Regions from separate parts of the Heyndrickxia sp. MSNUG genome, predicted to be linked through region 2. Evidence: riboswitches for the same ligand, from Rfam matches in the RefSeq annotation. Region 2 holds a riboswitch; each other region holds the start of a gene.
The links. Region 2 has a riboswitch for cyclic di-GMP ahead of AABM38_RS04690 (DUF5667 domain-containing protein). Riboswitches for the same ligand answer to the same signal wherever they lie in the genome.

Region 1 (4,974 bases), 1.8 Mb from region 2:
GTGTAAGCGTGACCAATTGTGAAATATTTTTAAAATTTCACGACTTCGTTATTTTTTTCCTTGTTGAATGTTTTTAACCCCCTGAAAAAACAATAGTCCGGGAAGTCACCCGGACATGCAGATTAAGGCATTTTCGCCTTGATGATTAATCTGTGCGTAGCTGTATCAATTGGCGTGCAGGTAATAAGAGTCAGTGTTTTTTCATCATCGCTGCCCATAAGCACGGATACATCATTCGGTTCGACGACTAATGTTTCGTAAACCTCATATTGATAGGTTTGGTCCTTGTCCTTTACCGTCACTAAATCCCCTGTGGCGATTTCATCCAGACGGTTGAACATTTTGCCATAAGCTCTGCTGCGATGGGCGGCAATCGCGGTATTACCGGCGTTTCCCGGTAGTGCCGTTCCTTCCAGCAGACCGGCTCCAATCGCCATGTTAGCCATGGAAGCCCCGTTCAATACCGGAAGCCTTAGATTAATTTTATCGATTTCGATAACACCAACCATTCCAGGATTCACTTTTTGTTTTTCTTCGTTTTTTTTCTCTTCCTGATTCATAATAGGCTTGGCTGATTCAACAGTTTCCGCCTTCGTTTCGATGCTGAACACCTCTTCCAGGCTGCCAAGGCTCTCTGCTGCTTCATTTTCATTAAGGGAGTTATTTTCCCACTTGTCCATCATTTGTTTCTGGCTGTAGGATGTATATAAATCCTTCATCGCAGGATAAAAGAAAATTGAAAACCCGGTCAGGATTAAAAATATCGAAAATACCTTTTTCACCATTTTCACCTCAGATATAAATAAAGAGAGGAATTTCTTCCTCTCTCAAGTTTTTTTCACAATTAATTCTTCAATGGATTTTTGATCCTTAACATAACTCCTCCTGCTGCAATCAAGAAGCCGAGGATATAGTAAGGCATCCGGCTGCTTTCACCCGTTTGCGGAAGAACATCGCCGCCAACCCAGCCTTGTGAACCTGTCGATCCTCCAGGTGTATTTCCTGAGCCGGAGTTCTTCATAGGAACTGGCGATGCGCCTTCATTTGTTTCTTCACCGACGATCTCTCCTTGCATGCTCCAATTTACTTTAAGAGTTAGAACCTGATTTTCCAGGTGAACCATTTCTTCAGATAATTGTGTTAAGGGGATGACCTTTGTCTGCCCATTGCTTGTTAATTCGAGTCCTTTCAGCATATCCATTTTCGCTTCTTCTGTTAAATGGATTGTCCAAACATGATTCACAAGCTTAAACTCAATACGTTTCCCATTCATCATTATTACTGCAGCACTGTCAATTTTGCCCTTGCTGTCATCGATCATTAAGCTTAATGTCTTGAATGTGTTTTTCAGAGGGATATCACATTTTTCCATCCAGTAGTTGATCGTTCCTTCTGCCTCTACTCCAATCTTAAGGTCGCTTACAGGTACAACGAGCTCACCGCCGCTGGTAAAAACAATTTTAAATGCAGTGATGTCTTCCGTTACAAATTCTCCGCCATCCAGCAATTTGAAGAGTGGTGATTTACCTGGATGGGTCATTTCCTTCCATTCGCCTTTAATCTCTACAAATACTTTTGCCGCTGGGCTTATACAGTCCTTTACATGCAGATGGATTTGAGTGCTTTTATTTGCATCCTTATCAGGTGCAGTTTCTCCACTATCAGGCAGGTCACAATTTTCAAGCCAATAGTTGATTGTCCCTTCTGCCTCGACACCCACTTTAATTTCACTAACAGGAACTACCAGTTCTTCTCCACCTTCAAAAACAAGCTTAAAAGCCGTAACATCATCCTTAACAAATTCTCCACCATCCAGCAATTTGAAGAGTGGTGAGCTTCCTGGATTGGACATTTCCTTCCATTCGCCTTTAAGTTCAACAAAAACACTTACAGTTGGATTTACACAATCCTTCAGATGCAAATGAATTTGCGTACTTTTATTTGTATTCACTACTTTTTCCGATACTGTTTCTACCTTCGTTTTTGTTTCTTTCTCATTTTTTGCTATTTCAACTGTTTGATCATTCTCAACCTTCGTTTCAGCTTTTTCTTTATGATCAGCTTGCTGAATCTGTGCAGCTTCTTTTTTCACAGCTGAGTTTCCTTCAGTATTGTTATTATTCGAGTTTGCTGTATTTTCATTTTGAGCCTTTGGTTTAGCCGCTTCTGTTTGAGCTTGATTGCTCTTCTTTTTGGAATCAACCTGAGATGATTGTTTGCTGTTTTTTACAGTCTGACTTTCGGCGCTGCCAGCTGCAAATGCCCCAGTTACAGGCAGGCTAATGAATAACAAAAGCATCAAGGATAATAGAATGGACACATGTTTTATAGGTTTCAACTGTTTAATCCCCTTTTCATAGTTTTTTCTCATTATTAATTGCATCATAAATAAACTGAATATTCAGTTATTTTACTGGAAATTTCGCCTCTCTTTCGATAATATTTTGCGATTTTTTGACAAAAAAAGCCGCCAGGACAAATTTCTTAATCCATGGCGGCTGGACGATCATAGCTGCCTAATTAGGCTGCCTTAGACTCCTGGCTTTGCGTCCCAGCTTTTCAGCTGGTTTGCTATTTGCATGGGCGGTGACGACACTTTATGTAAAATATCCCTTTAGCTCCATTGTCTTATAGTTAGAGAATTACCACAGTTAACCATATCGTTAAACATTTAGACCTAGAAATATTTTTGGTAAATTTTTCTTTAGTTTCATTTTTCAACCGAGAACAGTGATAATATAAGTGTTTTAATTATTTATAAAGATGGATCGATATTAGTATTCTCCTAGTTAAATGAAAAAGGACCCAGTTTACTGGGTCCTTTTGACTTTTATAAAGACTTGCGATAAATTTCCACCACATCTTCGTGGGTCAATTTTGTGAAGTTGCCAAATTCTCCATTGACCATTGCTTTATCTGCCATTACTTCAATCTTGCTGTCATCGATATCATAATCTGCAAGTCGGGATGGTGCTCCGATGCTTGACCAGAATTCACGCAGCTTTTCGATTCCTTCAAGACCGGCTTCTTCGTCTGTCTTACCTTCAGGATCCACGTTGAAGACCCTGACAGCCATTTTTTTGAAGCGTTCTGGTTTTACCTTCAAATTGTGCTTCATCCAATTCGGGAACAGGATAGCAAGTCCTCCGCCATGCGGAATGTCATAAACTGCTGAAACTGCATGTTCGATGTTATGAGTAGCCCAGTCACCGCGGTAACCCATTGATAGCATACCGTTCAGTGCCATTGTGCCTGCATATAAAATAGTTGCGCGATGCTCGTAGTTTTCAAGATCAGCCAGAAGCTTTGGCGCTGTTTCCATGACAGTCAGCAGCAGGGATTCGCACATGCGATCCTGGAACTCAGTGTTCTCAGTCAAATGGAAATAATGTTCAAACACATGAGACATCATATCGACGATTCCGTAGATTGTTTGGTCTCTTGGTACAGTAAATGTATTCACCGGGTCCAGAATGGAGAACCTTGGGAACGTCACTGGGCTGCCCCAGCCGTATTTTTCATTCGTTTCCCAATTCGTGATAACCGAACCTGCATTCATTTCAGAGCCTGTTGCAGCAAGAGTCAACACCGTACCGAATGGAAGTGCAACGGAAGCGAACGCCTTCTTTGTCACAAGGTCCCATGCATCGCCATCATATTTGGCACCGGCAGCGATTGCTTTAGTACAGTCAATAACACTCCCGCCGCCTACCGCAAGCAGGAATTCAATTCCTTCTTCCTTGCAGATTTGGACGCCCTTACGGACAGTAGATATTCGTGGATTAGGCTCAACACCTGAAAGCTCAAACACCTCTGCGCCAATTTCTTTTAAAAGTTTTAGGACCGAATCATAAAGCCCATTTCTCTTTATGCTTCCGCCGCCATATACAAGAAGAACTTTTTTGCCATATTGAGGCACTTCATTCTTCAATTCCTCAAGTTGGCCTTTGCCAAAAATCAATTTAGTTGGATTATAAAATGTGAAATTATCCATTTGAATCACCTTCCTTATCGCCCATTATGTTCTTTTTTTAAAAGCAATGCAAAAGAATTGCACTTCTTAATGTTCTCCAATGTGCTATAAAAAGTTACAGTTTTTTTTACCAGAATAATGTTTAAATGGCAGAGATGAATAATATTGTTACTGCTGAATCAACCTAAATACGAATCCATATTTTAAGGAGGAAACATCCATGAGTGGTATTCAAAGAATTGCATTGGTCCTTACGATTATTGGTGCTATTAACTGGGGCTTAGTCGGATTCTTCCAATTTGATCTTGTTGCAGCAATCTTCGGAGGTCAGGACGCAGCATTGGCCAGAATAGTATATGGCTTAGTAGGACTTGCGGGTTTAATCAATCTAGGACTTCTTTTCGCTCCAAGCGAAGAAGAAGAAAGAGCAGCAGAACCAAGGGCCACAAGATAATTTTAAAGAAAAATCACCGATTGGCGAGCGCTTAAGGCCAAAACAGAGTCGTAGCTGCCCTTATGCATTAGGAAAGCATAAATTACGAAAAAAATTTATGCTTTTCTATTAGCCAAGAAAAAACCCGTCCGGATATTGGACGGGTTTTCGTATGTGTTTTTTACGATAAAACCTTCTTGATACGCTCAATTGCCCAGTCCAAGTCTTCCTGGCTGATCACAAGGGGCGGGGCGAAGCGAATGACAGTGTCATGTGTTTCTTTGCATAGCAAGCCTTCCTCTTTTAAATCCTCACAATATTTACGGGCAGGCTCTGTCAATTCAACACCGATGAAAAGTCCTCGGCCGCGGATATCTTTTATCATAGGGTTATCGATTTCACGAAGCTTGCTGATAAAATATTCACCAAGTTCAAGCGACCGTTCAGCCAGCTTTTCGTCAATCAATACGTCAAGTGATGCAAGCGATACAGCGCAAGCCATTGGATTGCCTCCAAATGTGGATCCATGTGAACCTGGGTTGAAAACACCTAGTACATCACTGTCAGC
Region 2 (4,974 bases):
CAACAAAGCCGGGAGAAATCTCCGTAATGACGACCTTGTTGTAAAAGCTACTCCCCTTTAGGAGAACTATTTAAATTTATAACTACATCATACATGACATCGTTAAATTCGTCAAATTGAGAGGCTCAAACTGAAGTGTAAAACTCCAGTCCCTTTTAACCTTGATCCTTATAGGCTCAGGCCACTTTACTTTCCGTTCTTCTTATCATTGCCTTTGCCAGTACCTTCATCACTGCTTTTTTCTCCTTGCCCATCATCATCATCTTCTTTAGAATTATCGTTTTTCTTATCTTTAGCTTTCTTAGCTTCCTCTTGCTGCTTTTCCTCGTTCTTCTTAGCCTCTTCACGTTTCTTTTCTTCAGCCTTTTTCGCTTCTTCCTGTTTCTTCTCTTCTTCAGCTTTTTTAGCTGCTTCCTGCTTTTGTTCTTCTGCTTTCTTGGCAGCTGCCGCTTTTTGCTCTTCTGCCTTCTTAGCTGCTGCAGCTTTCTTTTCATCTGCTTTAACTGTTGCCGGCTGGGCAGCAGTCTTTTTCTCAGTGCTCTTTACTGTTTTTACTCCTACTGCTTGTACAGTCGTTTGTTCAACGGAAGCTGTTTCGGCAGTTTCACCTTCTGTTCCAGCATCTTCTGGCTGTTCTGATTCAGTTTCAGTGCCTTCTTCAACCGCGGCATCCCCATCCTCAGCTCCAACTTCACCGGACTCTGTTCCTTCTTCCGTCACTACATCTTCGGCTTCTTCCTCGTCAGAGACTTGTTTCTTTCCAGATGCGAGTCCTTTCATCTGCGAAGGATGAACGCCAAGCTGTTTGGCTGCTTGACCAAAGCCAACCTTTTCTTCTGTATAAATAGCAGAGATTTCCTCAACTGTTTTGCCTGAGGCTTCTGACAGCCAGAAAATCTGTGCGATTTGGCCGTATCCAAGATTCTGCTCACGAAGCTGAGTCACCATTTCCTGATCAAGGTCCTTGACCACATTCGCTACAACCTTAGCCTCTTCCACAGCTTCTTCCAGTTCTTCCTTTAGATCATCTTCTGCATTCTCAGCAAGGTCATCCTCGACTTCTGCAGTATCTGCCAATTCTTCAGTAAGTTCATCTGCACCTTCAGAATCGGTCTTATCTTCCACAATGACTTCCGTCACTTTTTCCTGTGCTTCCTCAAGTGCTGCTAAATAATCATCTAAAGCTTCTTGAACAAACTCATCCTTCTCTTCTTCCGACATCGCCGCTGCTTCTGCAAGTCTCTCGCTGGCAAAATCAAGCAGCAGCTGAGCTTCTTTCTCATCATTAAAGGTTACTAACAGCTTTAATTCCTCAAACAATTGGTCAAAGGTAAATAAAAACTGGTCTGGTGTTGTCCCCGGGTCAGTTGTTTCCATTACCTCATCTGCCGATACAGCTGTACCAAAGGTAAGTACCCCTGTTAAAACAGCTGTTGTTAAAAGTCTCTTCATCTTTTTTCCTCCATTTTAAAAGTTTGAATTAAAATCGATGAAAAATAAAAAAGTGCTGCCCGAAGAACAGCACACACACAACTGCTATGTGAATCTTCGGCAACTGGCTGGCATTGTCTGTCTGACATTAGCCCCTGTAGCTTTGCGTCCCCAGGTTTCCCTGGGTTTGCCTTTATCGGATTTTAATTCTACTATTATCATACTTTTTCGACAGAAAAAAAGAAATAGAAACTTTACATAATTCCCAGAATCTCTACTTCGCTTCTTCCCCGAATCTCCCTTCCTGGTAATCACGGTAAGCCTGACGGATTTCGTCCATTGAATTCATTACAAAAGGTCCGTAGGCAACGACCTCTTCCTTAATGGGTTTCCCTGAATAAACTAATACTTTTGAGCGTTTATTTGCCTTCAGCTGTAATCCGCTTAAGCCATCACCGCCATCGTTGAAGGTTAACGTCGCCGCTGTTGATTTTTTCAGGCTGGTTTCTCCGATACCTGCCATAAGGTCACCAGAAAGAACATATAGAAATGCATTGTACCCCTCTGGAAGCTCGTAAGTGAAGTCAGCTCCTTCAGATAAGCTTATTTCAGCAAGTGCAAAAGGCACTAATGGTTCAAGCGGTCCTTTTACCCCAGCGGTTTCGCCTGAGTACACCTTAACGGAGCCGCCTTTAAACTGGACGATTGGGGCGGTTTCAGAATACACATTCTGATAAGAGGTTTTTGTACTCTTTAGCTCTTTAGGAAGGTTCAGCCATAACTGCAGTGTATGAGCAATGTCGTCATCAACTGCCTCTTCTGCATGTCTCGCTCCAGACCCGGCATTCATATATTGAATATCCCCAGCCTCAAGAATGCTGTGCCCGCCGTGATTATCAATATGTTCAAGCCTTCCGTCTATCACATACGTTATCGTTTGAAAACCACGGTGTGGATGATCGGAAAATGTCCCGCGCTTGAACCAGTCCTCTGCCATCAGGATAAATGGATCCAATTCCCGCCATCTCTGTGGATTTAAAACAAGTCCCATTTGGACATGCGGAAAATCCTTTTCTTCATATTGTACTGTCCAATGATCTTTAATATCTCTTTGGAACATGATTTACCCCTCCTTTGTCGGCCCTGTCCGATTCTTTTTAGTAAACATCATGAGATAGCTAGCTTATTAACTCTTCCATCATATTATAATTTATATTGCTTACTTTTAGTAAGTTAAAGCATGATTGGTTGGTTGTTATAAAGAGTAATGATTAAATTCCAGCCTCCATATCTCAGCTCTCCGTTTTCTCTCTTTAGTAAAATCTATCTTATTCCAACAAATCAAAGTTCGGATAAATAGACTAATAATATAGTTCAAGATGTGGTCGACAATTCAAGTAAGTTTGTCTTCACAAAATAAAGGGTAGTTACTCTTTAAGCAACAATCAAATAATAAGGAGCTGTTATTCATGATACTAAAAAAGAAACTATTAGCAAGCGGGTTGGCACTAAGTGTGATTTTAGGCGGCCTTACAGCATGTGGGGATGGCGTTGACCAGGATAATGGCCCAAGTGATGGCGAACAGCAAGATGAAATGGATGATGAAAACGAAAATTAATAGTCTTATAAAATAAAAAATAAGCAGGGAGCTAAAATAATTATTTTAGCTCCCTGCTTATTTTATTAAGAACCATTGACATCACGTGTTTAAAACTCCCTGGTTTAGGGAGTTTTTTTATAATTATGATATCTTTTAAGCTTACATTATATTATAATTTTAGAAATATTTTGAAAAGGCGTGATTGTAGTGGAGGATTGTTTTGTTGGCAGCAAGCATGCTGGCGTGATTCAAATTTCTGGTTCGATTATCAATCAGCGTGTCAGCCATACTGTTTATGGTGTTTGGCACCCCATGAACCAAAAGGCGGTTTTATATGGATATGAATAAAGTTTATGATTTTAGCTGGGTAGGAAGCCAGAAGACTTTTGTCGATACCATAAGCATTGAACCATTTGGCCAAGTTGTTGTTGGCCGTTACGGAGGGAATTCCTCTGCAGGTCAATACAAGAATGAGGACGCCTGCTTGTTATGGATTGATGAAAAACAAGATTGGGAGTTTGTCATTCTTTTGGATGCCCATAATTCCGCCGAAAGCGCAGAATTGGTTGTCAAAACCTTTGAACATCGAAAAAATGAGATAAAAGATTGTTTATCTCTGCAGCCAGAGCAAGCATTCATAAGCCTGGAAAAAATGGTGCTAAACCTATTTCGCAGCAAAGAATTTATGGCTGAATGCAGTAGAGTTAAAGGAGAAACCGCCTGTTTGATTGCATCAAGGAAAGGCAGATACTGCTGGTGGTTCTCGGTTGGCGACTGTATTTTATATTTACATCATCCTGAGTTAGCCGCCTTCGGTCAGCATCAAGTAAATCAAAGGCAATTCTATGAGTGGATTGGACAGGTGAACACTTTTGAGATGCCGGTCCCCTGCTACAGCACGGGCAGAAAGGAACTGCGGCATGGCATTAACCATCTTTTGCTGACAACAGACGGTTTAATAGAATGCCCTGGGGAACGTTTCTCCAATCCGCAAGACATTTTCCAGGTTTTCTCGAATTCTTCTAATGTAGAAAGTGTAGGGACTTTATTAAAAGGAATTCAGGAAAACAATGTTCGTGATAGTACGACAATTGTGTCCTGGATGGTGAATGTAACCGAGAAAGCTACGTTGGCCAGCAATCAGTAAAATCTCATACATACAGGGGTTCATTCGGGTAAAAACATTTCAAGAAAAATAAAACGGCCTTTTCCCAATAGAATATGGGAAAAGGCCGCACATGAGATTGTTCTTTCGGTCTATTTTAAAGGATATGGGTACTCTGGTTCTGTTTTAACAAAGGTACCTCATTTTATTCTCGTTACAATAGCAACAAAGATTACAAAAAGAGTTAAAAACTTAGAAAGTCAAAGTAACATCTGCATCTGTTGCAAACTCTAGGAATGTTACAGCTCCGCCTACTTCAATTCCATCAACAAAAGCTTCTTTTTCAAGTCCCATTACATCCATTGTCATTTGGCAGCCAATGAACTTAACGCCCATTTCTACAGCCATTTCAACTAATTCTGGAATAGCAGGAACGTTGGCCTTGGCAAAACCTTCTGCAAAATGTTCTTTTCCTTCAGGCATCGGAAGCTGCTTGTATGCTTCCTTATGGATTAAATTCAAGCCTTCAAATGTAAAAAACACAGCTACTTCCTGATCAGTTGCAGCCGCCGCTGTTGCGATATTAAATACTTTATAAGCATCAAATAAGCCACCATTACTTGCGATAATTGCTACTTTTTTACTCATTATTATTCCTCCTTATATTTAAAAATCATTCCTGATATTATTCAGGGATAAATTTAGTCTTGATGAACCATTTATACCATTACCCCTATTGGTATAATGATAACCTAAAAAAGAAGTGAGGTCAATCCTGTTTTTGTGTCTGTTTCTCTGTTTTTCTGAAAATCCTGCTCAAGTAAGCGGCAGACTTAA
Region 3 (4,974 bases), 1.3 Mb from region 2:
TTTGCAAGTTTATATGCATCATTAAGATAACTATTAATATCAAGATGTGTTAAGTTAGAATTTAATGAACTAAGATTCTTCTTAACCATTTGATGTAATTTGCTACCCGCTGTAAATGTTTGATGTGATATTGCTGATGCAATAGTAAAATCCATAGTTTTTGCAGGGCTGCTCAGACTAGACATATAAATCTTCTCACCTCATCTTAATTATTTCGAAAGGACGCGAAACTCGGAGACGGTTCTTCTGCTTGACAAAATAACATAGTAATATTCAATATTTTTTTGGTATCCTCCTATTCTACTTTAGTTTAGCAGTCACATATGTATTGAAAAAAATTGAAAAGAGCTCAGTTTCTAGTTCACTTTATTTCGAGTACAGAATGGGACATTAGAACCGTCTGTTTCGGATCTTTTTCTCTCTTCAAGTTTGCCAATTCCACCAGAGTTATTTAATAACTAAATGTAATAAGCCTTAAGAAAAAAAAGCTTAATGACGAATTCCCGCAAAACTTCTCGTCTTTTATTTCGACTCCCGAACGTGACACTAGAACCTTCCCGGTGTCTGCGCTATTTGGAACGCAAGAACCGTCCCCATGTTCCACTAAATACTGTTCATTTCCAACATTAACTTTTGAATAGCTTCTTGATCGTCATTTTTAATGGCTTCTTCTAGTTGCCCGTTTAATAATTGCAGCTGGTTGTTTTGTTGTTTGTTTTGCATTTCTTGATTGAACTTGTCTTTGTCGGCTTGCAGGATGGTGTATATTTGTTGTTCTTTGGCCAGGATGGCTGCTCGTTCTGCTTCTTCCTGTTTTATTGTTGCGTTCAGTTCTTCTGCTGCTTGTTTTAATGTTTCTTTGATGATTTGTTCAGCTTGTTCCCATTCTTCTTTTGAGGACATGATTTTCACTCCTATTAGTCAATATAACTCTTTATAGGCTGAAGGCCCTCAAGTTTTACATCCTGCATTTTGTTATCCAGTCCATCTAGCGGGTTTTTGTTATAGACATTCATCATTAAATTAGATGCAAGCGTCACAAGCTGCATATTATTTTCCTGCAGTCCCTTTTCAAGTACCTTATCTGCAGAGCTATACAATCGTTCACGTTCTGCGAAACTTTTTTCCATGAACTTTTCAAACTTGTCTCTTTCCAGCTCAATCTTAAGGGTGATGGCATTGAGGCATGAAATCAGGCGTTGCCTTTCGGTTTCTTCCACTTCTTTTGCCTTCAAGTAACTTGTCGCCGAATTAATCGTTTCTGTTACAACTGATGCGATATCCAATGGGCTAAAAACATTCTTTACACTCATTATGACTTCCCCTTTTTATTTGAAGTTTCCACTATAATTGTCGGACTAATTGCTCTAACTGTTTAGTCAGTTCCTGATATTGAGTAGTAATGACAGCCTCGTCCTGAAGAAACTGTGTCGTAAGAGTTTTTTCCAGCATCCTGATGATTTCGATCGCTTGCTCTGCATCCTGGACGTCCGATTCATCGGTAAAATCTGAAGCTAATAATTCTTCCGTATGCTTCATTTTTTCTTTAAGAGGACGATACAAGCGTTCAATCAGCGAACGTTCTTCGTAGATGCTTTGTTCAACAAAGGTCAAGTTCGTTTTCAATACTCTTAGTCTTCCACACTCTAATTCCAGCTTTGCCTTTATTTTTTTCGCTTCCTGCAAATAGGAATCTGCCTGTTTCACACGTGTTCTTTGCTGGATTAAATCCATGCCAATAACCCCGCCGACAAGTCCTACACCCAATGTACCGATCACCGCAGCGGCTGCAGGCATGAAGGGATTGCTATCCTCAGTATGTGAGGAATAAAAATCCTTCCTTCTTAAATGATAGTCTGTTATATATTTCTCCACCGTTGCTCCGTATTGACTTTTAATCTCTTCATACAATTTCTTTTTATAGACGTAATGATCGTCAATCAACGTTTCAACACAAAGTATTTCTGTGTGAACATCATCAAACAACCCATCATACTTCCTTTGTGCCTTATACAGGATCTCTCCTGCCTCACTATTTTTTTCATAAGATGTTTTATAATCGCTGTTGCCTTTAATCACCATTTCTTTAAAGCCGTCCGTCATCAATTCGGTAAACTCTTTTCTTCCATCACTTAGAATCTGCCCTAATTCTTTTCCTGAATCTGTGAAGATTTTACCTACTTCGAAAACATTCCTAAAGAAACCCATCACACTGCCCCTTTTGGCTCAATTTTGCTTTTTCTAACTTATCTATACTCACTCCCGCCACCCCAAAGTTCACGGCCTCCGGTATGTCCCACGCTTGCATGTGTTTCCCGGTCAACTAATTGCAGGACTCCTGGCTCTTCCATTGTGATGCCAAGTGTATCCTTCTGGATTATCTCCATTGGACAAAGATTCAATGTCAGCTTCGTTCAAGCCTAGCTCTTCAGCTAATTCTGGATCTCCTTGAATATCCTCATATAACTCATAGTTTGCATATGTAAAATGGATATAATCGCTTCTCAGATACATGTCTTCCTCTATTTCCACTTCATATTCACTATCGAAAACTGGGAAGGAATCAGTAACGGTTTCTCCATTAGGTAGTTCAATCGTTTTGGTCTCGAATGGTATATCTTCACCTGATAAATCGGAACCTGTCTCCTCCGCATCAGCAATATCGACTCCATCTATAATATCAACAACTCCTACAGCCAATGCTCCTATGGCAACCGTTTTAGCGATGGATATGGCTCCTTTTTTAACACGGTCATGATCTCCATCGATAAAACCGCCAATGACTTCACCGCCATTATGGACCGTGTGTTTAGCAGTTTGGTAGACTCCCTTCGCAGTCCTTCCGACAGCACTTCCGATATCATTCAAGCCCTGATCACGCTGCGCGGGATTGTCATTGATGATTCCCGCAACCGTCCCAACAGCTCCATCAGCAGCTTGTCCAACTGTAGTTCCAGCGAACTCCGAGGCTTTTCTGACTCCTTTTCCGATGTCCTCGATCACATCTGATCCAGTTAACTCCCCAATAACCTGGATTGGTCCTCCAACTACCATCCCAGCGGTTTTGCCCGCATATTTACCAAACGTCTTAAGAAAGCTCATGCCATTAACCCCTCCCGGATAATAAAAAAACTATGACAAAAAGCCATAGTAAGAGGTTCTCTAAACTATGGAAACCTGACGATCATAGCACACCTCAGCATGCCTTAGACTCACGGCTTTGCGTCCTCCCCTTTCGAGAAGTTTGCCTTTTTCATAGTATTTGATTTGGAATTATTTACATATCAAGTATATAGGTCTTTGGCACCGTGTGTAAAGTACCTACTAAATCTCGTAGAAATTTAAAATACATAGAATTTAAAAGGAATTATTATTCAGTAAAATGGAATATAATTTCCCGTGTTGTATAAATAAAGGAAAAAAACACGATGAGCAGGTAATAACCCACTCATCGTCCTTTTTTCCGTAAAACTTCTGAATGTCTACTATAAGAACCGGGCCATTTTCTCTCAGGGTACATCCCCGCGCTTCCACCAAAAAAGGAACACGAGTAGAACACAGGGACGGTTCCCGCGTTCCTAAAAGGAACAAGAGAACCGTCCCCATGTTCTTCTAAAAGGTTATAATCTTTGTCTGAATAAAAAAAATAATTGACACAATTCATTATAATGTTAATATTTAATTAACTAATTATCATATAATACATCATAATCTTTAAAAAGAAGGTGATAATCATTTTGCGGTTAGATAAAAACCTAAAGATGCCTCTTTATAAGCAATTAAAGGATGCTCTTATGGAGTATATTGAGGAAAACTTAAAGGAAGGCGACGCTCTTCCGATTGAGTCAGAAATTGAGAAACTATTTGGTGTCAGTCGTATTACCGTCAGAAAAACAATTGAGGAACTTGTCAATGAAGGTGTAGTCACGAAGACTCAAGGAAGGGGAACCTTCGTACAGTCGAAAAACATCGTCCAAAAAGCTGGTAATATCACTAGTTGGACTGAGGAAATGCGTGTAAAAGGGAAACATACTGAAACTAAAAATATGATGATTTATGAAATTGAGCCATCGAAGAAAATAGCTGCAGAGTTGCAGCTGGCCAAAGGAGAAAAGGTTATTTGCCTGAAGCGTTTGCGTTGTGCAGACGGAGAACCTATTTCAATCCTGATTAACTACTTCCGCTCAAAATTCACACCTGGTTTCATGGAAAATGGTCTGATGAAGGAATCTCTTTATGAAGTACTTGAGGAAGATTACGGTATCCATCTCGAACAAGCACATGAAAGAATCAAGGCTAGACTGTCCACCGATTTAGAAGCATTGGAATTAGGAATCTCTCCGGATTCAGCTATCCTTCATATCACCCGGGTTTCCTATTTACCTGATGGAACCCCATTCGAGATGGTTGAAATGGCTAACAGATCTGATCGTTATGAATATGATATTGATTTAGTTGGCAGAAACAAATTAAAGACATTTAACACGGAAGGAGAGTCCTGATGCTGACCATAAACAAAAACCTCATCCAATTAGACGTTGAGGCAGCAACCGCTGAAGAAGCCATTCGTGCAGCAGGTAAACTATTGGCTGATGAAAACAAAGTGGAGGAGCGCTATATCGATGCAATGGTAAAAGGCTTCGAGGATGTAGGTCCTTATATTGTTTTAGCTCCTTCCATTGCGATCCCTCACGCCAGACCGGAGCATGGCGTCCTTGAACAAGGCTTTTCCCTGGTGCGCCTGAAGAACCCGGTAGCATTCGGCCACCCAACAAATGATCCTGTTCAATTAGTTTGCGCTATTTGCGGCACTGACGCCACCAGCCATATAGGCATGCTGCAAACAATTGCAGCTGTATTAGGGAACAAAGAGAAACTGGAAGTGATATTAACATCCAATAATGAAGAAGAAATTTTATCAATTTTAAACTAAGGAGTGGGGAAAATGAGAATTGTGACTGTATGCGGAATGGG
Region 4 (4,974 bases), 1.9 Mb from region 2:
TCCTAAATCAATGACAGCTGCATATTTCTCATCAGGGGTAAAGCCGCTATAATGTGTATGCGCTTTTTCCTGTCTCTCATCAGGACCTGAACCTTCATGAAAGATGCTTGATAATACAGCTTGAATTTCCCCATTTTCAGGATTTAAACGGTATGAATCTGCAGAACCCTTATGATAGTTGGCTGACAAGAGGAGGCTGTTTTCCTTATTTACGCTGACATGGCAAGGTGAAGCTCCTTCTGAATACTGAGTGTTAATTAGGGAAAGCTCCCCGGAATCCAGGATTTTATAGCCCGCAACACCTCCTGAATTTCCTTCCTTTGCAACAGAATAAAGATATTGATTATCCTTACTGATATTTAGATAGGTGGGATTCTCTAAAGCGGCAACAGCTTTCACATCGGTAATTTTTCCATTTACCGCATCAAGGTTAAAAGAATAGATCCCTTTGCTGTCTCCTTTTGTATAGGTGCCAATATAGCCTGTGAATTTTTCGTGAGTTGTCATTCGCAAAGCCTCCAATATCATTTTGCTTTATTTTCGTTTAATTTAAGTTCATCTATAGTCTAGCAAAAATCCAGACACGAACAAAATGTTCTGGACAAACTTGGTTGATAAGACAGGGCTGGCAAAACCAAAAAATTGAAAAACAAACAATCTTCGAGGCCTGACGTTTAATTTTTCAATATAACGGTATAGTTAAAGATAGGCGGCAGTTTGGGATGTGTAAATCTAGACATTAAACTGTATAAGAGATATGCTCTTTAATAATAACTTTTTCAGTGATCAAGGAGGTTTATTATGAGTTTGCAGAAACAGATTATTGAAGCACTGAATGTCCGTCCCGAAATCAATCCGCAAGAGGAAATCCAGAAGCGGATTGGCTTCCTGAAGGAATATTTACAAGCTTCGAAAGCAAAAGGATTTGTGCTTGGAATCAGTGGTGGCCAGGATTCGACGCTTGTAGGAAGGCTGGCTCAATTAGCGGCTGAAGAGCTGCGTTCTGAAGGGGTCGACGCAAAATTCGTTGCTGTCCGCCTCCCGTACAAGGTTCAGAAAGATGAAGAGGATGCGCAGTGTGCACTGGATTTCATTAAACCTGATAAGACGGTCACCTTCAATATCCAGCCTGCTGTTGATACATTCAATATACAATTTGAAGAAGCGATTGGCGATTCTCTTACAGATTTTAATAAAGGGAATGTTAAGGCCCGGATGAGGATGATTACACAGTATGCGATTGCCGGCCAGGAAGGTTTGCTGGTCATCGGCACAGACCATGCAGCTGAAGCAGTAACCGGATTTTTCACAAAGTATGGCGATGGCGGAGCCGACTTGCTGCCGCTCACTGGGCTGAACAAGAGACAGGGAAGGGAGCTTCTCAAGGCATTGAATGCTGAGGAAAGATTGTACTTGAAAGAACCGACGGCTGACCTGCTTGATAACAAGCCGCTTCAGGCTGACGAGACAGAGCTCGGAGTGAGCTATGAGGCAATTGACGATTATCTGGAAGGAAAGCAGATTGCAGAAGGTGATGCTGCGAAAATTGAGTCCAGATATAGGGTTTCAGAACATAAGAGACAGGTACCTGCGTCGATGTTCGACTCCTGGTGGAAAAAATAAAGAAAAGCCTGGCCGATCGGCCAGGCTTATTCATTGCCATTATTCAAGTTCTGTCATGGCAAAACTTCTTGGATCTTCTTTTTCAGTGACCTTGTCAATTTTGTCTGTAAACATTTGAAAAACTCGCTTTTTCTCTTCAAGTTCCTTGATGTATTCCTTCAAGTTATTGAATTTTTGTTCAAATGGCTGGTGGTACAATTCACGGATCTTTCTGTTCAGATCCGGATTAACGGTCGATTGGACAACCTGCTTAGTGATGTTGTATTTATATGTATAAACTTTTAACTCGTTTTTTATCTCTTCATATTCCGCATCAATTTCATTCAAAATTTCTTCTATTTCCGCTTTCCATTCATCTAGCGACATTTTAACATGCTGTTCCATAAGGATCCTCCTGCCATTTCGCCTATATTCAAGCTTCGTCCTTTTATTTTATCAATCTAGTTTTACATAGGTATTGCGGCTTTATTACATTGTGAAAACAAAAGGCTTTTTCTCTAAATTGATAGTTCCTATTAATATAAAGAATAAACAATTTGATATAGGAACAAAGATTCATTTTTGTTAGAAAATGGCGAATTTTGTTGAATTGATGGTTCGTAAGTTTTATATTTTAATTAGAACAGAAAAAGGCAAACTTATCGAAAGATAGGGACGCAAAGCCACGAGTCTAAGGCATTTTGCTATGATCGTCGGGTTGCCAAAAAGGATCGGATGCATGACCAGATGGGTCAAAGGTGTTGTTTTGACTTTTCCGAAGAACCGCCATCTTTTTGGAGGATTTTTTATTTGTACCTGTATTGCATGATATTTGGTTTACTCAATCCTTGAAAAAACCTTATAAAATGCGAAAAGTAGCGAAAATGACGTTTGCAACGCGTTAGAGAGGTTAAATAATACTTAAGTAACTTGACAGGATAAATAAAAGATACTCCTTTTGGCAGATTTGTTCAATTTCAGCATCGGGTTTTTGTCAGCAGGAAAAAGATTAAAAGAAAGGTGGAGGAATAATTGACTGTTTTGTTTGGGACTGTAGAGTATTTTGAACGTGAAATTGAGTTTCATTTAGCAGAGGTGGAAAAGAGAGAACGACTGCAGGAAGAAATCAGTCAAATCCAGGTAAAACTGGAGGAAGAACTGCTTAACGATTTCATCTGTGATGAGAAGCTTCGAATGGAATGCCTGCAGAATCTATCAAATGCCTGCAGCAAATTAACTGAAGATTATGTTGTATAAAATCTATTAAACTATAAAAGCCTGTGGCCGCAGCCACAGGCTTTTATCTATTAATCAACTACATTTTCGATAATGGTTGCCACACCCATTCCTCCGCCAATGCAGAGAGTCGCCAATCCGTATTTTTGTTCTCTCTTTTTCAATTCATGAATCAAAGTGACGAGAATTCTCGCACCGCTCGCCCCAATTGGATGGCCAAGTGCGATTGCTCCTCCGTTGACATTGACGTTGTCTTCGCTCATGCCAAGCTCTTTCATTACGGAGAGTGCCTGTGCTGCAAAAGCTTCGTTTGCTTCAACCAGATCAATGTCAGTCAATTCCATTTCCGCTTTTTTAAGTGCTTTTTTAACAGCATCGACTGGACCAATACCCATGATGGAAGGGTCAACACCAGCAGAAGCATTTGCCTTGATTGTTACAAGCGGCGTAACACCTAGTTCTTTTGCTTTTTTGCCGCTCATGACAACGACAGCGGCTGCACCGTCATTGATTCCAGAAGCATTGGCTGCTGTTACCGAACCGTCTTTTTTAAATGCAGGCTTTAACTTTCCTACCTTCTCAAGTGTGCTGCCGAATTTAGGATGCTCATCTTGGTCGATGATGATTGGGTCGCCTTTACGCTGTTTTACCGCGACAGGAACGATCTCATCCTTGAAGCGGCCAGAAGTGATGGCTGCTTCAGCCTTGTTTTGGCTTTTTACTGCAAAAGAATCCTGCTCATTACGGGAGATTTCATATTTATCTGCAAGGTTCTCAGCGGTGACACCCATATGATAGTCATTGAATGCACAAACGAGTCCATCTCCAAGCAATGTATCAACTAGTTTCTGGTCTCCCATCTTAAAGCCTTCGCGTGCACCTTTAAGAACGAATGGAGCCTGACTCATGTTTTCCATGCCGCCTGCAACGACGATATCTGCATCTCCGGCTGCAATTGCCTGATACGCAAGATGGACTGCTTTCAATCCGGAGCCGCACAACTTGTTGATTGTCATGGACGGGCAGGTTTCTGGAAGTCCAGCTCTTATGGCAGCCTGGCGTGCAGGGTTTTGGCCGAGACCAGCCTGCAGTACGTTCCCCATGATGACTTCATCAACCGCATCAGCACTGACATTTGCTTTTTCTAAAGCTGCTTTGATCGCTGTTGCTCCTAAATCTACTGCAGAAACACCAAAGAATGCGCCGCCAAAGGCACCGGTCGCTGTTCTGACAGCACTTGCGATTACAATTGTATTTTCCATTTTTCATGCCCCTTTCGAAGTAAGTATTCTAAAGGGGGGACTGAATCCCCCTATATTTATAATCATAATGATTCAGGTAAAAAATGTCACTTTCCAGCACAACTGGAGGTCACGGTATTATACAAGTCCAGTAAGTTTGTAGATTGCAATAATGAAGAATACTGCAAGCGTTTTAATAACAGTGATCATGAAAATATCTTTATAGGATTGTTTATGTGTTAAACCTGTAACAGCAAGCAATGTGATAACAGCTCCGTTATGCGGAAGCGTATCCATACCGCCTGATGCCATGGAGATGACACGGTGCATAACCTCTGGCGGAATGTTGAATTGAGTGATCGCTTTCATATAGGTGTCTGCCATCGCACTTAAGGCAATACCCATTCCGCCGGAAGCGGAACCTGTAACCCCCGCAAGAGTAGTTGTTGTCACTGCTCCATTGATTAACGGATCTGAGAAAGTGGTTGAAATTCCTTTACTCACAACTGAGAATCCAGGAAGGGAAGAAATGACTCCGCCAAATCCATACTCGGCACCTGTGTTCATAGAAGCAAGCAATGCTCCTCCGATAGCGGTATTAACCCCAACCTTGAAGCCTCCTGTAACACCTTTCCAGTTATACAAAAGGGTAGCGATAATCCCTAGGATCAGTGCTAATTCAACAGACCAGATTCCAACGACTGCTGGAATTTGGATGGTTCCGTAAGCATCAAGCCCAATTTTCGAGAAGTCAAAGCCATTAGGATACCACTTAGGAAGATTCACTGTGAAAAACTTGTTTGCTACTCCAACCAGGATTAATGGAACGAAAGCCAGTACTGATTTTAGAGTGCTTGCGTGTGCGGTCATATCAATTTTTGCTACGCCTTCTTCT

Region 1: another riboswitch for cyclic di-GMP. It lies ahead of AABM38_RS20125 (LPXTG cell wall anchor domain-containing protein); the one in region 2 lies ahead of AABM38_RS04690 (DUF5667 domain-containing protein).
Region 3: another riboswitch for cyclic di-GMP. It lies ahead of AABM38_RS22425 (HNH endonuclease); the one in region 2 lies ahead of AABM38_RS04690 (DUF5667 domain-containing protein).
Region 4: another riboswitch for cyclic di-GMP. It lies ahead of AABM38_RS19810 (hypothetical protein); the one in region 2 lies ahead of AABM38_RS04690 (DUF5667 domain-containing protein).

Annotation. Positions count from the first base shown of each region.
Region 1 covers NZ_CP150978.1:4,005,566-4,010,539, forward strand. The annotation lists gene AABM38_RS20120 (class D sortase) at 123-785, opposite strand; gene AABM38_RS20125 (LPXTG cell wall anchor domain-containing protein) at 845-2,338, opposite strand; cyclic di-GMP riboswitch class I at 2,491-2,583, opposite strand; gene AABM38_RS20130 (iron-containing alcohol dehydrogenase) at 2,831-3,994, opposite strand; gene AABM38_RS20135 (DUF378 domain-containing protein) at 4,194-4,427, shown strand; gene AABM38_RS20140 (ornithine--oxo-acid transaminase) at 4,588-4,974, opposite strand, start outside.
Region 2 covers NZ_CP150978.1:946,949-951,922, reverse strand. The annotation lists gene AABM38_RS04690 (DUF5667 domain-containing protein) at 187-1,452, opposite strand; cyclic di-GMP riboswitch class I at 1,548-1,633, opposite strand; gene AABM38_RS04685 (pirin family protein) at 1,706-2,551, opposite strand; gene AABM38_RS04680 (hypothetical protein) at 2,901-3,050, shown strand; gene AABM38_RS04675 (hypothetical protein) at 3,240-3,380, shown strand; gene AABM38_RS04670 (protein phosphatase 2C domain-containing protein) at 3,373-4,179, shown strand; gene AABM38_RS04665 (DsrE/DsrF/DrsH-like family protein) at 4,390-4,785, opposite strand.
Region 3 covers NZ_CP150978.1:4,472,341-4,477,314, forward strand. The annotation lists gene AABM38_RS22400 (hypothetical protein) at 1-185, opposite strand, end outside; gene AABM38_RS22405 (hypothetical protein) at 604-903, opposite strand; gene AABM38_RS22410 (hypothetical protein) at 918-1,313, opposite strand; gene AABM38_RS22415 (hypothetical protein) at 1,345-2,208, opposite strand; gene AABM38_RS22420 (HNH endonuclease) at 2,247-2,387, opposite strand; gene AABM38_RS22425 (HNH endonuclease) at 2,320-3,102, opposite strand; cyclic di-GMP riboswitch class I at 3,169-3,259, opposite strand; gene AABM38_RS22430 (GntR family transcriptional regulator) at 3,738-4,502, shown strand; gene AABM38_RS22435 (PTS sugar transporter subunit IIA) at 4,502-4,933, shown strand; gene AABM38_RS22440 (PTS sugar transporter subunit IIB) at 4,946-4,974, shown strand, end outside.
Region 4 covers NZ_CP150978.1:3,943,079-3,948,052, reverse strand. The annotation lists gene AABM38_RS19825 (lactonase family protein) at 1-513, opposite strand, end outside; gene nadE (ammonia-dependent NAD(+) synthetase) at 802-1,623, shown strand; gene AABM38_RS19815 (hypothetical protein) at 1,663-2,007, opposite strand; cyclic di-GMP riboswitch class I at 2,245-2,328, shown strand; gene AABM38_RS19810 (hypothetical protein) at 2,635-2,859, shown strand; gene AABM38_RS19805 (acetyl-CoA C-acetyltransferase) at 2,910-4,100, opposite strand; gene AABM38_RS19800 (GntP family permease) at 4,218-4,974, opposite strand, start outside.